2 regions of the Sporomusa sp. genome follow, and region 2 is predicted to be linked to the other one. Evidence: riboswitches for the same ligand, from Rfam matches in the RefSeq annotation. Region 2 holds a riboswitch; the other holds the start of a gene.
The links. Region 2 has a riboswitch for cobalamin ahead of cobI (precorrin-2 C(20)-methyltransferase). Riboswitches for the same ligand answer to the same signal wherever they lie in the genome.
Positions count from the first base shown of each region.

Region 1: linked by a shared signal. The riboswitch ahead of AC29Z1_RS03770 (type II secretion system protein GspD) and the one ahead of cobI (precorrin-2 C(20)-methyltransferase) in region 2 are both predicted to bind cobalamin.

Region 1 covers NZ_JBYKYF010000032.1:2,102-9,079, forward strand. Annotated here, with positions in the region: gene AC29Z1_RS03750 (sirohydrochlorin cobaltochelatase) at 1-788, shown strand, start outside; gene AC29Z1_RS03755 (adenosylcobinamide amidohydrolase) at 1,338-2,441, shown strand; gene AC29Z1_RS03760 (hypothetical protein) at 2,514-3,323, shown strand; cobalamin riboswitch at 3,553-3,732, shown strand; gene AC29Z1_RS03765 (response regulator transcription factor) at 3,898-4,431, shown strand; cobalamin riboswitch at 4,548-4,731, shown strand; gene AC29Z1_RS03770 (type II secretion system protein GspD) at 4,975-5,976, shown strand; gene AC29Z1_RS03775 (hypothetical protein) at 6,004-6,396, shown strand; gene AC29Z1_RS03780 (hypothetical protein) at 6,577-6,978, shown strand, end outside.
Region 2 covers NZ_JBYKYF010000122.1:843-8,658, reverse strand. Annotated here, with positions in the region: gene feoB (ferrous iron transport protein B) at 222-2,069, opposite strand; gene AC29Z1_RS09515 (FeoA family protein) at 2,139-2,357, opposite strand; gene AC29Z1_RS09510 (hypothetical protein) at 2,621-2,866, opposite strand; gene cobI (precorrin-2 C(20)-methyltransferase) at 2,863-3,585, opposite strand; cobalamin riboswitch at 3,694-3,877, opposite strand; gene AC29Z1_RS09500 (hypothetical protein) at 4,051-4,296, shown strand; gene lpdA (dihydrolipoyl dehydrogenase) at 4,373-5,776, opposite strand; gene AC29Z1_RS09490 (lipoate--protein ligase family protein) at 5,904-6,725, opposite strand; gene lipS2 (LipS2 family lipoyl synthase) at 6,703-7,695, opposite strand; gene lipS1 (LipS1 family lipoyl synthase) at 7,692-7,816, opposite strand, start outside.

The DNA.
Region 1 (6,978 bases), on a different contig from region 2:
CGGAAACCCTGAAATCAACCATCGAAGCTACAGAAAATAAAATCAAGGCCGAGTTCCCGGATTATGAAGTGCGCCGGGCATTTAGCTCCCGGATTATCATCAAAAAACTGGCTGAACGGGACGGCATAAAAATTGACACAGAAAAACAGGCGCTTGACCGCCTAAAAGCTGAAGGCTACACCGAGGTAATTGTTCAGCCTATGCAAATAACGCCTGGTGAGGAATATGAACTGATTGCCGGTGTGGTACAACATGCTAAGGCGGCTAAAGATTTCGAAAAAATCGCCATTGGCCGGCCAGTGCTTTATTACATGGGACAAGAAGACCAACCCGATGACTATCTGGCAGCTATTAAAGCGGTAGCTGCTCAATTCCCTAAATTAAAGAAAAATGAAGCCGTTATGCTAATGGGTCACGGTGGTCCGCATCCGGCAACCGCTGCCTATGGTGTGCTGCAAGCCAAGCTGCAGGACGCTGGTTATAAAAATGCCTATGTCTTCACGGTAGAAGGTTATCCGACCTTTGAAGGCACTATCGAAAAGCTTAAAGCCGACAAAGTCAAAAAAGTTACCCTAATGCCGTTTATGCTGGTAGCCGGCGATCATGCCAACAATGATATGGCCGGTGATGAAGAAGACTCCTTTAAGAGCCAGCTTATGGCTGCCGGCTTTAAAGTGGACACCTATATCCATGGATTGGGGGAAAACCCCGCCATTCAGGATATCTATGTACAGCATATAAAAGATGCCATTCAGGATATCCATAATCCGGTAACCAAAAAGCATTAAGATACCGGATAACTGAATACCAATGAGTTAGATGCCTTACGGACTTAATGAAAATCCGAAGCGATCCGCCACTTTACTGGGGGAGCCAGTTAAAGGTGATGCCACTGGGAGAAAATGTCTCGGTAAGGTTTGGACGCGCTATGAAACAAAGTTAGGAGAACTACCTAATTTACAGTCGCCGTTTTTACCCATGAGGTAGGGGGATATATACGCTTATTTCAGTACAAGTGCAATTACAGGCGGCGCGTGTAGCAAATGTGTCGGTGATGTAATAGTAGACATCTCCTTTTAACAAGGAGATGTTTTTTCTTAATGATACTTTTACACTGCTGCAGTTTGCACTTACTAGCGCTGTTTCATGTATTCGCGCTAGTAAGTGTGAACATGAGTTAAGCAAAGATAAATGCTCCGGCCACATAGGCTGGCTGCTTAGGAAGTCCGGCAGGCATTTCCTGCAGCTTGGTCGGTGACTGTGCAGGGGGAGTTCGATCAGATTTGGAAAAGAGGATGAAAAACATGAGCAGTTGGTTACATGGGAGGGAGCAGGCCTTGAAATTATGTACGCTAAGTACTGGTGATTCTGTATATCGTTACAATAAAAGCATTGTGATTCCGTTTGAACAGCCCCGTAAGGTAGCCAGCACTGCTATTGTAAACGGCGGCTATCGGGAGGATCTGACGGCAGTTTTTAATAATGACTGCAACCCTGGCGCCGGGATGGCTTGCGTCATGCGCGCACCTACCTATCAGGAACATATGCGGCTTGTTACAGAGGAAATCGGGCTTGAGCCGGCGACGACGGCCGGGATGCAAACAGCGGCGTCCATGGAGAATGTTGCCATACATGCGCAATGCTATGAGAATCTGACCGTTACGGCTATCGTAACCGGTGGGGTTGAGGTTAACGGCGGCCGGGTCGGCGACCCGGCAGATTATTTCCAGCCCATTGACAAAAATATGGTAGAAAAACCTGGAACCATCAATATTATCCTGGTCATCGACGCCGACTTGCCGCCAGGAATTTTAAACCGTGCTCTGGTAACTTGTACCGAAGCTAAGACGGCCGCGCTGGAGGAACTTATGGCCGGCAGCAATTATTCGACAGGTCTGGCTACCGGCTCGGGAACCGACCAGACCATTGTTATCGCCAACCCGCAAGCGGCGCTGTACCTGGAGAGTGCCGGCAAACACACCAAACTGGGTGAACTCATCGGCCGGACCGTCCTGCCGGCAGTCAAAGAGGCGCTATTTAAACAGACCGGATTGTCGCCGCGCCAACAGCACAGCATGCTGCGCCGCTTCAAACGCTATGGTCTTACCGAAGAAAGTTTATGGCAGGATTATATCAAAAAAAGCCAAAAAACAATGCTGAAACCGAAGTTTATGGATGCGCTCCACCAGCTGGACGGAGATAATTATTTGGTAACCTATGCAGCCGCTTATGTCCACCTTCTCGATGAACTGCAATGGGAATTGTTGTCGGGTGTGGAAGTACGTCAGGCGGGTAATGAACTGCTGACCTTAGCCGCGGCTAAATACTATCTGGAAGCGCCAATTATTACAGGTACGGAAATTGAGTCCTGCCTGAAAGCCTGGCAAAGCTTGATTTTGGCGATTCTCAGGAAAAAACTGACTGAAATGGCAAAGAACTGACACATCCTGCGGATGTTATTCAGCCGGCAATTTGCTATACTATAGGAAAAGATTGCAAGGAGGATGATTAGGATGATGGGTGGCTTTGTTGTTCGCGTATTGGTAGGCATACTTGTATGGGGGACAACGTTGGCGGTGACAGCGCCCGATGCCTGGGCAGCAACTCGATTGCTGGCAAAGGATACTAAGCTTCATCCGCAGGGCTGGACTGCCGGTGATCCTATCACTTTCAAGAAAAATACTGTTGTCACATTGAATGACCAGGAAGAAGTCGTCACTGGAACGCTGGACAAGGATACGCTGCTGCTGCCGCGCGGCTGGAACCGGGTCATTGATGATTATTACTTTTCAACCGTCTATGCAGGTAGCGGCCCTTATTTTGGCCGGTTTGGCTTCCGGCCGTATTTTGCCCGAAACTATCCTGTCACGATTCCCGGATACGGCCATTTGCTGTATAAAGGCGGCACCGTGGTAACCTTTAGTGAGCAGGGTGATGTTATCTCAGGAACCATAGCTCATCAGGCTACTTTGCGGTTAACAGAGGACAAGTATGGTTATGTGACTTTTAAAGAAGATACTGTTCTCAGGTTCTATGACTCGGGCGCAGTTATGTCAGGAACTTTGGCGGAGGATACTTACCTGCGCCCAGTGGGTTGGCAAAAGCTTATAAAAGGCGCTGATACCGCCGGTTTCATAAAACTCAGCAAGGGGAAAACGGTCACTTTTAACGAAGCAGGCGAACTTATCGCCGGTACGATCAAAGATGCGGTTACCCTGACAGCCGAGGACGGGACGCAACAAAAATTTCCCGCCGGCTCAGCCCTCAAGTGGAATGAAAACGGCGTTGTCCTAAAAGAAAAATTTGTCCAAAGCATGCCCTGATAATAGGAGGATAAAAAGGGACGGGAACTTGTGGCAGTGTGAGGTTAAGCAGTGTCGAACCGTGAATGCTTTTTACCAAAATACCTCATTTGAGGTATTTACGTCTCACCCCGCATGTCCTACTCTTACATTAGAAGATAATACTGCTGCCTGTAGATTAATGCTGTGAACCGACAAAAGAATACTGCTGGGATAGGTGCCTGATAAGCGGGGCGATAGATATTTGGCCAAAATGCTATGTATCTGCAGCGCCGCTAGAGGCTTAAAAGAGAAGCCGGTTGAAAGCCGGCGCGGTCCCGCCACTGTAACGGGGAGCAAATCCACATAATGTCACTGAAGTTTGCCTTTGGGAAGGCGTGGAGGAGCAACGATCCGGAGCCAGGAGAACTGCCTATCTGACAATCGCCGCTTGACCTACGAACGATGGGAAGGAGGTTATGCAACTGTGAATAGACGTTTAGCTCTATTGACAGAATAGCTCTCTTTTCCATGGAGAGCTTTTTTTATTTGTACTGACTTGCTATGATCTTTGCTTATGAGCATAAGAAAAAATCAAAGGCAGAAGGTGTTATAAATGATACCTCAACGAGCTTTTCGGCAACTGCAGCAACCCGGTCATGGAATCTGCATTTTAAACTGGCAATTAAAAACAAAGTATCAGAATGAGAACGCCAGAGAGATTTTTACAGAACACCCGGAATTGTTTCAACAACTTACGAAAATTTGTGAATTTTTTAGCGTGGAGCCTAAGGATGCCGGTAATCCTTTAATCAGTCATACCGGTACGCTGCATTATTTGTCGGCTATGGTGAGTTTTAGCTGCCTGCGAATTGGCGAAGAGGAGAAAACCTGCTTTTTTATCATTTTTGATTATATTTCCTTGCTGGATGACGAATTGTCAGCAAACATTGTACTTACTCCCCGGGAGCAGGAAATTGTGCATATCATGGCAATGGGAAAGACCAATAAAGAAATAAGCAAAATACTGTGTATTGGTTTGGAAACCGTTAAATCCCATATTCGCAATTTGTTTGCCAAGACAGGCACGAGTTCGAGGGTGGAGCTCATTGCGAAACTTCAGCATATCCGGAATGCAGGTATGTTGTGATTGTGCCACTCCCCCGAAAATACCTCACTTGAGGCATTTACCGTTTGGTAGGATTAGGATATTCTGAAAACAAAACAAATTGTGAGCCAATTCACTAGAAAAAATGGCTTCAGCCAATTGCATACAGGGGTACAGGTGCCCGCAAGGGCCTAACAGAGAAGTCCGGTTAAAGACCGGCGCGGTCCCGCCACTGTATTGGGGAGCAATTCCGGAAAAATGTCACTGGAACGATACGTTCCGGGAAGACCCGGAGGAGCCATGATCCAGAGCCAGGAGAACTGCCTGTACAACAATCACCGTTATACCTGCGAGCGATGGGGAGGGGATTTGGATGTACGGCATTTGTTCAGGCCATTATGCCGGAATAAATCAAGAAGCCTCCAGGGATGTGTCATTTGCATCGCGGGCGGCTTCTTTCATTTTTAGTAGTGGGATAGATTTCGGGAAACGGAAACAGGTGATATGACTTACGCAGAGCAAGTGATCTGAAAGACGGTGAGTATCTTGGCAGGTTATCGCCAGCGCTGTTTTTATTCCCTTATAGTGATTTTGCTGATTGTACTATTGCCTTGGCTTTCGCTGGCTGCGCCGACTGATGCTGTTTTCGTGCCGGCATCCGGGCAAGAGGCAGCTGCGCCGCCGTCTGGTGCTCCTAGTGACACCGCCGGGACGGCTGTATCGGTTCCTGAGTCTGATACTTCCGGACTCAAACCGCTAGTTGTGCAACTAGATTATCTTAAAGTTGAGCAGGCCAAGCCTTTGCTGAGCGCACTTGTGCCCGAGGACCAGATAAAAACCGATCCGCTGAGAAATACCCTCGTAATTATGAGCAGTCCAGAAGTGTATGAACAAGTCAACTATTTGCTGAAACAGATTGATACTCCGCCCAAGCAGGTTATGTTTGAAGTGCAGGTGGTCGAGATAAATCGTGATGATTTGTCCAATCTTGGTATTGACTGGGGAGCTTCGACCAAATTGCCTGCGCCCATTCTTTACGATGATTTGCAATACCGGATTGGAACAGGCAAATACGGCGTTAACCTGCAGGGGATTATTAACCGCTTAATAGAGAAGAAAAAGGGCCGGCTGCTGGCAAGTCCGCGTATTGCCACCTTAGATGGCGTGGCGGCTAAAATTTTGATCGGCGATAAACTGGCGGTTGAGAGCCAGCAACCTACGACCGGCAGCATTCCCATCATCTCGGTAATCTATGTGGATGTTGGCATTAAACTGGAGGTAACGCCGACCGTAAATAAAGACGGTTACATTACCACCCGCATCCAGCCGGAAGTGAGCAACAAAACCGATACCACCAAAAACGGCAATCCGAATATTCGCACCCGGCAGGCCGATGCCACCCTTAGGGTGAAAAGCGGATCAACCATTGTGCTGGGAGGCCTGATTCAGCGCCAGGAAACCAAAGACACCTTCAAAGTTCCCATTGTAGGCCAACTGCCGCTGGTGGGGGGATTGTTTCACTCCACATCCAAGCAGGTTACCGAGACCGAACTGGTCATCATGCTGACACCTAAGATAATTGAGTAATTTTACACTCAGGAGGTTATCTGGATTATGAGTAAACTATTGCGGACAGTCACGCTGGTGTTGCTTTTAACCACCTCCCTGCCGGCAGCCGGCTACGCCGCCACCGCTGTGCCGCCGGTTTCCGGCGTGGTTTTAATGCCGCCGAATGTTCAGCTATTTGGTCATGTCAGTCTGATAAATTGCTATGCACTTTCCAACAGCTGCTATGCAGTGGTGGAGCTTCGCGACACTCCCGGCAAAAGCATAGTGGTCAGGACATCCGAAACCAGGCTGCAAAGCCTGCTGGAAACCGCTTTGGCCACAGGCAACCTGATCTCGTTTGTGGGACAAGGAGTTCTTGTCCAGTCACCGCCCCGGGGCGGTACCTGGAATATGGAAGTTTATGCGATCGATGAAATAACGCTCTATAACCGCAAGTAAAAGTTTTTGGCTGAGTGATTGGAGAAGGAGCCGATCATGAGAAAAAGCGCAGGCTGTTTGATCCTTTTGTATCTATGCCTCGTGTGGACGACGATGCCGGTGAATGCCGCCGCTGTAGATGACATAGCCGCGCGCTGGGCGCCGATTATCTGCCTGCATGGTCAGGTCGATGGCCTGCGCATGGCGGAGAATACCTTTACTCTTGTAAATTATGACCGCGACTGGCGGCTCAATAACAACTGGTACAATCTGCTGTTTTATCCACCCCGTCCGGCTATGTACTATTCGGTCGTGGAAAGCGACAGCCATTATTTCCTCGGCTATTACCAGTATTACCCCAGACACAGCGGCGGACATGAGCATGATCTGACCGGCGTGCTGGCTGCCGTCCGCAAAACACCGGATGGAGCCGGACGGCTGGAGCACCTGATCACCTACAGCGATGGCAGCTGGCAGTCCTGGAGAGGTTCGCGGGTTCGCCGGGAGGGCAGTCATCCGGTGCTGAATGTTCGTGCTGGCAGTCATCGGCTTACCGCTGCCGGACGCAGCCGGAAGGCCTTGCCGGCTGCTGCTATGTACCCG
Region 2 (7,816 bases):
CAAATAAAAAAGAACCCCTGGAGTTTAGTTTAATCATTCTGAACTCCAGGGGTTTTCACTATCCAGCACATGCATTCTTCTCTTTACACTGGCTACAATTACCATTGCATTGGGTTAACAATAGTTTATGGCAGCGCGGACAGCGGATCTCGCCCGCTGTACAAACCATTTTGCATTGCGGGCATACTTGCTGTTGCATGATAATCACCTCTCTCTAATGACTACATGACAAATGCCGCTACGATGGCGCCAATAATAAAAGCTAATACCCAAGAACTGAGCCAAATCAAACCACCCTCTTTGCTGCCGCGTTCTTTAAGCATAACAATTACGGAAGCAACACAGGGAACAAATAGAGTAATGGTAACCAACGCCACTAACGTCTGAGCAGCCGTAAGCTCCATATCGCTTAATCCGGCAGCACCAAAATCACGCCGGATAAGACCCATAATAAAGGCAGTAGCTGTTTCTTTAGGCAGTTTGAGCATACCTTCCGTTACCGGAGCCAGTGCTACCTGAATAATCTCCAGCAGTCCGGTAAGCCGCAAGCCGGAGATAATCAACGCACCCAGCATAAACAGTGGCGATGCTTCTAATAAAAACGCATATGATTTGGCAACCGTTTTTTTCAAGACATTTTCACCGCGCGGTAAGCGAATGGGTGGTAAATCAATCAAAAGATCAGAGGATTGCCCTGGCAGCACTTTGTTCAAAATTTTACCGGTTATCCCCAATACTAACAAAATGACACCAACATAAATAGCCATATATTTACCATCAATACCTGCCAGCATCCCCGCAATAACACCCAACTGGGCTGAGCATGGTATAGCTAAACCAAGTACAGCAGTAGCAATGGTTCGCTCACGCTTGGTTCCTAAAATCCGGGTGGTAATAGTAGCCATAGTTACACAGCCAAAACCTAAAATCAAAGGAATAATGGCCCGTCCGTTTAAACCGATACTAGTCATAATCCGGTCAACCAGGGTTGCCAGCCGCGGTAAATAACCGGAGTCTTCCATGATGGAAAGCGCAAAATAAAAGCCTACAACCAGTGGCAAGAGCAATCCCAAAATATAAGTTACTGTCATAGTTAAGAGGCCAAATTCCCCAATTAAGATTGTGCCCAGCACCGATTCTTCGCTAATAAATCTCCCGACAAACTCCCGCACTGCCGGTTCATACATTCCTTGCATTACCGTCTCTTCGGTAAAACCAACAATGTCTTGGGCAACGACAACCCCAATCAGATAATACATCGCATACAGCACAAGAGCAAACATCGGGATACCTGTCCAAGGCCGCAACATATACCGGCCTAATTTAGTACCAAAGGTAGCACCTTCCTGCGTCTCTTTCACTACATGCTTGACAATATCATTGACCCTGTGACGGCGGGCATGATAAATTTCTTCCCGCATATCCCCTGCAGGTACACCATGGCGTGCGGCTACATGGGGATCTCCCTCGAGTACTAACAAAGCCTCACCCCAAGATCCAATCCGGTTAAGCATACCTTGCAGCTTGCTTTTCAACTCGGGTGCTATCAGTCCTGTACGGGCTTCATATAACCGGTTTTTTACCTCGTCAAGCCCTTTTCCTTTTACCGCCACAGTGGGAATTACCGGCACCCCCAGGAGATGTTCCAACAAATCAATGTCCACCTTTAGCCCCTGGTTAGCAGCTTCATCCATCATATTGACTGCAACAATCGTAGGAATTCCGGTATCAATAACTTGCAGAGTCAGGAATAAGTCGCGTTCTAAATGTACAGCGTCCACTACATTTAAAATTAAATCGGCTGACAGAATAACATCTCTAGCTACTTTCTCCTCATCATTAAACGAAGAAATGCCATATACCCCGGGTGTATCAATGACTACATCCTTATTATAGCGTCCATACGAGATATCCACCGTTGTACCCGGAAAGTTAGACACATCGACATACATACCAGTTAAAGCGTTAAAAAAAACGGACTTTCCGACATTAGGATTACCAACAAGTACTATCTTCTTGGCTCCCTCTGGGATGTCCAAATGACTTAAGCTATTATGACAATGACTCATATTCTCCTCCATTGGTTAGTAACAACCTATACAGACGTTATGTACGCCTTTTTTATAATCCGTAGTATATTAGGCTGGCCTCACTTCAATATTCTCAGCAAGGCGACGGCCAATGGCAATCTCTTGTTTACCTCTACCAACAACAATGGGGCCGGCAGGAAGTTTCTCATAACATTCTACTTCAGCACCCTCAGCAATACCAAAGCGGATAGCCTGTGCTCTAATGGCAGCATCAGGAATAGCAGCAATTAACAGACGCTGACCACGTTTAGCTTGTGCGAGTGTCATAGATATTCCCCCTAGTAGTAATAATCATTATCACTTTTGAATTAAAAATTATTCGCCAACTGCGTGGCGATAATGATATTTGTTTTCAAATAAATTATATGAAAATTAATCACTACTTGTCAAGTAGGAATTAAGGCTAGACTTCTTTACAGCAACCACGCAACAACCAGTAAATCAAATATACACCATCCTTGATCCCATATTGTCCACTGCTTTACTCTGCGGCAAATACTTCTGGATACAAGCACCAACGGCAATGGCGGCTAATATCCGCGGCAGACGAATATCCCAGATAAGGCCGTTTTTGCTGAAGCTAAGTAACTATACATATCAGGATTGCCGATAATTTTTCCATAAATAACAACAGCAGCATCCCGCACCCCGATATCTGCCCGGCCAAACCCCACTGCAACCAAAGTAAATAGCATCACTGCCGCCAAAAGTCCTATCCCTGCCAAACGAGTTTTTGCCTGTTGGCGGCTCAACAGCGCCGTTAAGGTATTGTTCATGCTAATGCGTGTTGACTCACTTTTGAGCGTTTAGTAAGAATGGTTGAGAGGTAGTTGACTTTTTGTTTACTGGCGGCCGTCAGATCACAAATTATTTCTTCGCCTTCCAAACCACACTTCGAAACCATGACAGCATTTTCTACCATACCATGCTTATGTAGTTTTTCAACAATTTCAGTATAATTTTTGTATACCTTCATCAACACGACATTATCAGATACCTCAAGTACTCTTTCTAAACGTTCGTGATCAATAGTAGCTGGTACGATGCTCAGAATATCGCCACCTTCAGCCAGTGCTATCCCTAAGCGATTGCCAATTGCCGAAAAGGAGTTTATACCAGGAATATTGATAATCTGGTAGCCGGATGTTTCAAGCAGGCGGTAAACATACATATACGTACTGTATAGCATAGGATCACCCAGCGTTAGAAAAGCCACGGTTTTTCCATTACGTAATAATCCGAGAATAATCTCTTTATTACGCACCCATGCATCAGACAGTGCCTGCGCATTATAGTTCATATGAAATACTAATTCAAGAATTTCGGTACCTTCCGGAATATATGGATAGGCAATAGATAGCGCCGTGCTCTCATTCTTTTTTTCCGTGCGTGGAGCAATAACCACATCAGCAGACTTAATGGCATTAATGGCTTTCACCGTTAATAATTCTGGATCTCCGGGCCCTACACCCACTCCGTAAAAAATCCCTGCCATGCAACAACAACTCCTCAAATAAAAAATCTCTGTCATTGCAATAGGGATGACAGAGATTAAATGTCAAACACGACACATAAATCCCCTCCCCATCGCTCGTAGGTAAAAACGGTGATTGTCAAACAGGCAGTTCTTCTGACTTAGGATCATCGCTAAACTGCGCCTTCCCAGAATTATACTATTCCAGTGGCATTGAGCAGAAATAACTCCCCATCACAGCGGCGGGACCGTGCCGGATTCAAACCGGCTTCCCTATTAAGCCCTTGCGGGCACCTGTTCCGAGCCGTATGTAATTACCTAAATTGTATGATTTTACATATAAAAAGTCAAACATATTCTCCCTATTTGCCAATACGTGGAAAAACCATAAAAATAATAGTGTTAATAATAAGCTACCTTCTTTTTAATAGTTGTATTATACTGGAAGTAGAAGATTACCTGGACAATGTATAAAGGAGGGGGCTCATGAAAGGTATTGTAAGTAAGTCCTTTTTCCTCAAGCAGGCTCTACCCGTGGTCGAAGTCGACAAAATTGTATTATCCGCCTACGGCGGTAGACTGGCGGTTGCTAGCTACGGCAACACCGTAAATTTCCGGGTCCCGGCTGATGTTATCGAGTCCGGTCAAGTGGATTTGACTTTTGAAGAGTGGCAGCAACTACTGAAAAAAGTACAGCAGTCTCCTGATGCGATGGTAACAATTGAACTATAATGAAGTAAATAGTTAGAAGCATGGTCACCCCATGCTTCTAACTATTTTACAGTTTAAATTGGAATTCCATTCTGCCCTATTTTCTCGTCTTTAACTTCACCTGATGAATACTATCACCATAAATCCCATGCGCACTTTCCATGACCGTTTCCGATAAGGTGGGGTGTGGATGGATGGTATGAGCAATTTGGCGGGCAGTTAAGCCATGCCGGATAGCTAGGACTCCCTCCATAATCAAGTCGCTGGCGTGCGGACCAAGAATGTGCATACCCAAAACCCTGCCGGTAGACGTCTCTGCAATAATTTTGACCAAACCGTCGGTTTCGCCCATGGTCATAGCCTTACCATTGGCGGCAAAATTAGATTTACTAGTGATAAAATCAAGCTGCTCCCGCCGGGCTTCCTCTTCGGTAATGCCAACCATAGCAATTTCCGGCGTGGTAAAAATGCAGACAGGAATGGCGCTGTAATCCATAACCGAATAGTTGCCCATAGCATTTTCAGCCGCTACCATTCCTGCAGCCGAAGCCGTGTGGGCCAGCATACTCTGTCCGGTAACGTCACCAATGGCATAAACGCCTGGAATATTGGTCTCCATGCGCTCATTGACCTTTATGCCAAAACGGTCATAGTTAATCCCGACGGCCTCCAAGCCTATCCCCTCCAGTACCGGACGGCGACCAGTAGCGACAAGCACCTTTTCAGCCTGGATTTCCTGCATCCCCTTACCGGTGTCTACAGTTACTGCTACGCCGTTGGCAACTGACTCAATGGCAGTTACTTTTGACCCAACCAACATTTTGATGCCCTGCTTGCGCAAGATTAAACTCATGCGTTTGACTAACTCGCTGTCCACCAAAGGCAAAATGTTAGGCAGCATTTCCACAACAGTTACCTCACAACCAAAGGCCTGCAAAATAAAGCTAAACTCAATGCCAACCACCCCGGCACCAATGATCAACAGACGTTTAGGTACTTCGGTCAATTCCAGCAGTTCATCACTGGTTAAAACTTCTGGCAAATCATGTCCCGGCACCGAAATGCTGCTAGGCTTAGACCCAGTAGCAATAATAATGTTACCAGCAACGATACTTTTCTCGCCAGCCGCGGTGTTAACCTGCAATTGGTGGGTACCAGTCAGCATAGCCGTACCCCGGATAACGGTAATATCATTACTTCTGACCAATTGCTCAATACCGCCTCTGAGTCCGGCCACGATCCTTTCTTTCCGCTCCATTACCGCACCAAAATCAAAGCCGATATGGTCAGCCCTAAAACCAAAGTCAGTGCATCGCTTCAGTTCTTCCCACTTTTCAGCACTTTTCAATAGTGTCTTGGTCGGTATGCAGCCACGGTTGAGGCATACTCCACCAAGATGTTCTTTTTCTACCAACAATACTCTGCCGCCTAATTGCGCGGCCCGAATAGCTGCCACATAACCGCCTGGACCGCCGCCAATCACGGCTACATCATAAATCATAGTATCCCTCCAACCGCTCGGGACACTGTCCCTGGCTGTTATTTATCCAGTAAAGCAAGGCTCCGCAATGTCAAATTAGGGAGACATCTTTACCCGCACCTCGCTGTCAAGGAAATACCTTCTGACATCAGCGCCGCAAATTCCAACTATCCTGAGAGTATTTGTTCACAACCAGTTCTTTAGCTGCCGCTATTTCTGCAGAAGTAAGACTGCCTATTTCCAGTTCCACCCCCAAAGCCGGACCAAAGGCAGCCATCATCGCCTGACACACCTCTTCCCAGCCGATATCCCGATTGGCCGCTTCAGCAATCGCTACTGCGCGCCTGGATAACATCTCAGCTACCGCCGCTTTGTCTGCACTTGGCAAGGCAAGCAGCGCTGCCATCTGCTCCGGATTGAAATGCAATAACACCGAGCCATGCTGCAGGATAACGCCATCTTTGCGAACTTGGGCACTACCCACCAGCTTACGTCCAGCAACGGTAATTTCATAGTGGGCGGGAGCATCAAAACAGGCGGCAGAAGCCGGCTGACGCTTGGTCTGCCCATAAGCTGCCCGCGGGTTGCTCATCTGTGCATCAATTCCCAAAGCTTTGAGACCGGCAAGCAACCCCTGACAAAAAAATCGGTAAGAGGCCGTAATGGTAGGCGGAACAAGCGGATGGATCTCACTGACAACCAGGCTATAGGTAAGCTCGGCATCATGCAGTACGGCCCGCCCGCCAGTTAGACGCCGAACAACAGCCATTCCTTGACGGCGACACTCAGCTAAATCCAACTCAGCAGCAGCTTTTTGAAAATAGCCCACACTAACAGCGGCCGGCCGCCAGCCGTAAAACCGGATGGTGGGCGGAACCTGCCCGGCAGCATGCGCGCGTAATATCGCTTCGTCCACAGCCATATTGTCGGCAGCCTGACCCATGCCGCTATTGATTACCCGCCACTTCATCGCCTATCTCCTCCCAAGTCCATAATTGGCAGTCTATCAGCGCCTGCCTAACCTCTTGGGGTGTAAGCGGTCGAGGATAGTTATACACCACCCCGCCGGGACGCTCATTATAATAAGGCCGGTTGCAACCACTACAGCCACTGGTTTCAAAGGCTTTACCGTCAGCTACGGCGGCGATTAGTTCCTGTTGTGGTAATGTAATGGCTATCAGCCTCCCGCCCTGAAACTGAAAAATATCCCGGCTATAACCCAGTTTTAACAGATAATGCGCCAGTTGCACTCGCCGATAATGCCCAACAGCCGGCGGCTGCTTATGGGCTAATGCTGTCCCCCGCACCGGCGTAAAGGCAAACAGTCCGACCTGAATGCCATTGTCCTGACAGAGTGCAATGGTGCTGATCATCTCTTGCTCGGATTCTCCAAGACCAACAATCAAATGAGTAGCAACCCGGCCCGGCAAAGCGGCAGCACAACGCTGCAGCAGTTCCCAGCGCTGCCGCCATTGGCCGCCCTTGATCTCCTGGTACAGCCTGGGAGTAGCGGCATCTAGGGCGATAGCAACGCGGTCAGCGCCCTGTGCCATCAACTCCTGAGCCTGCGCCACCGTCTCAATGTCAGTACAAAGGCAGACAGGGATATTGCTAACTTGGGTTAAAACCGCCAACGCTTCCACACTGGCCTGCCAGCTCTGCTCAGTTTTGATAACCTGCAGGCAGGCCCGTTGTAGTTGTCCGGCCGCAAAAGCCGCCCCCACGGCAGCGGCGGCTTCTTCGGCGGGAAATTCAGGCCAGGTCACTCGGGATAACAGGTCTGCCCGAGCCAAACTGTCTTGCGACTGAGCGCAAAACTGGCAATAATTCTGGCACTTTTCCCCCAACAGGATATAGGCAGTGGTCGGAAGCACATCACTTTTGAATTGCTTTTTGCCAATTACGCATGCCGTACCTGCCGACAATTTCCATACATTCATAACGCACAGCACTCCTCTCCCCATGTCAGGGTAAGACCTAGACTCCGGGCTAGCTGCACAGCCGCTGGCACCGGGTTGACAATGGTATCAAACCCTATCCGCACTGCCCATTTGTCGATTT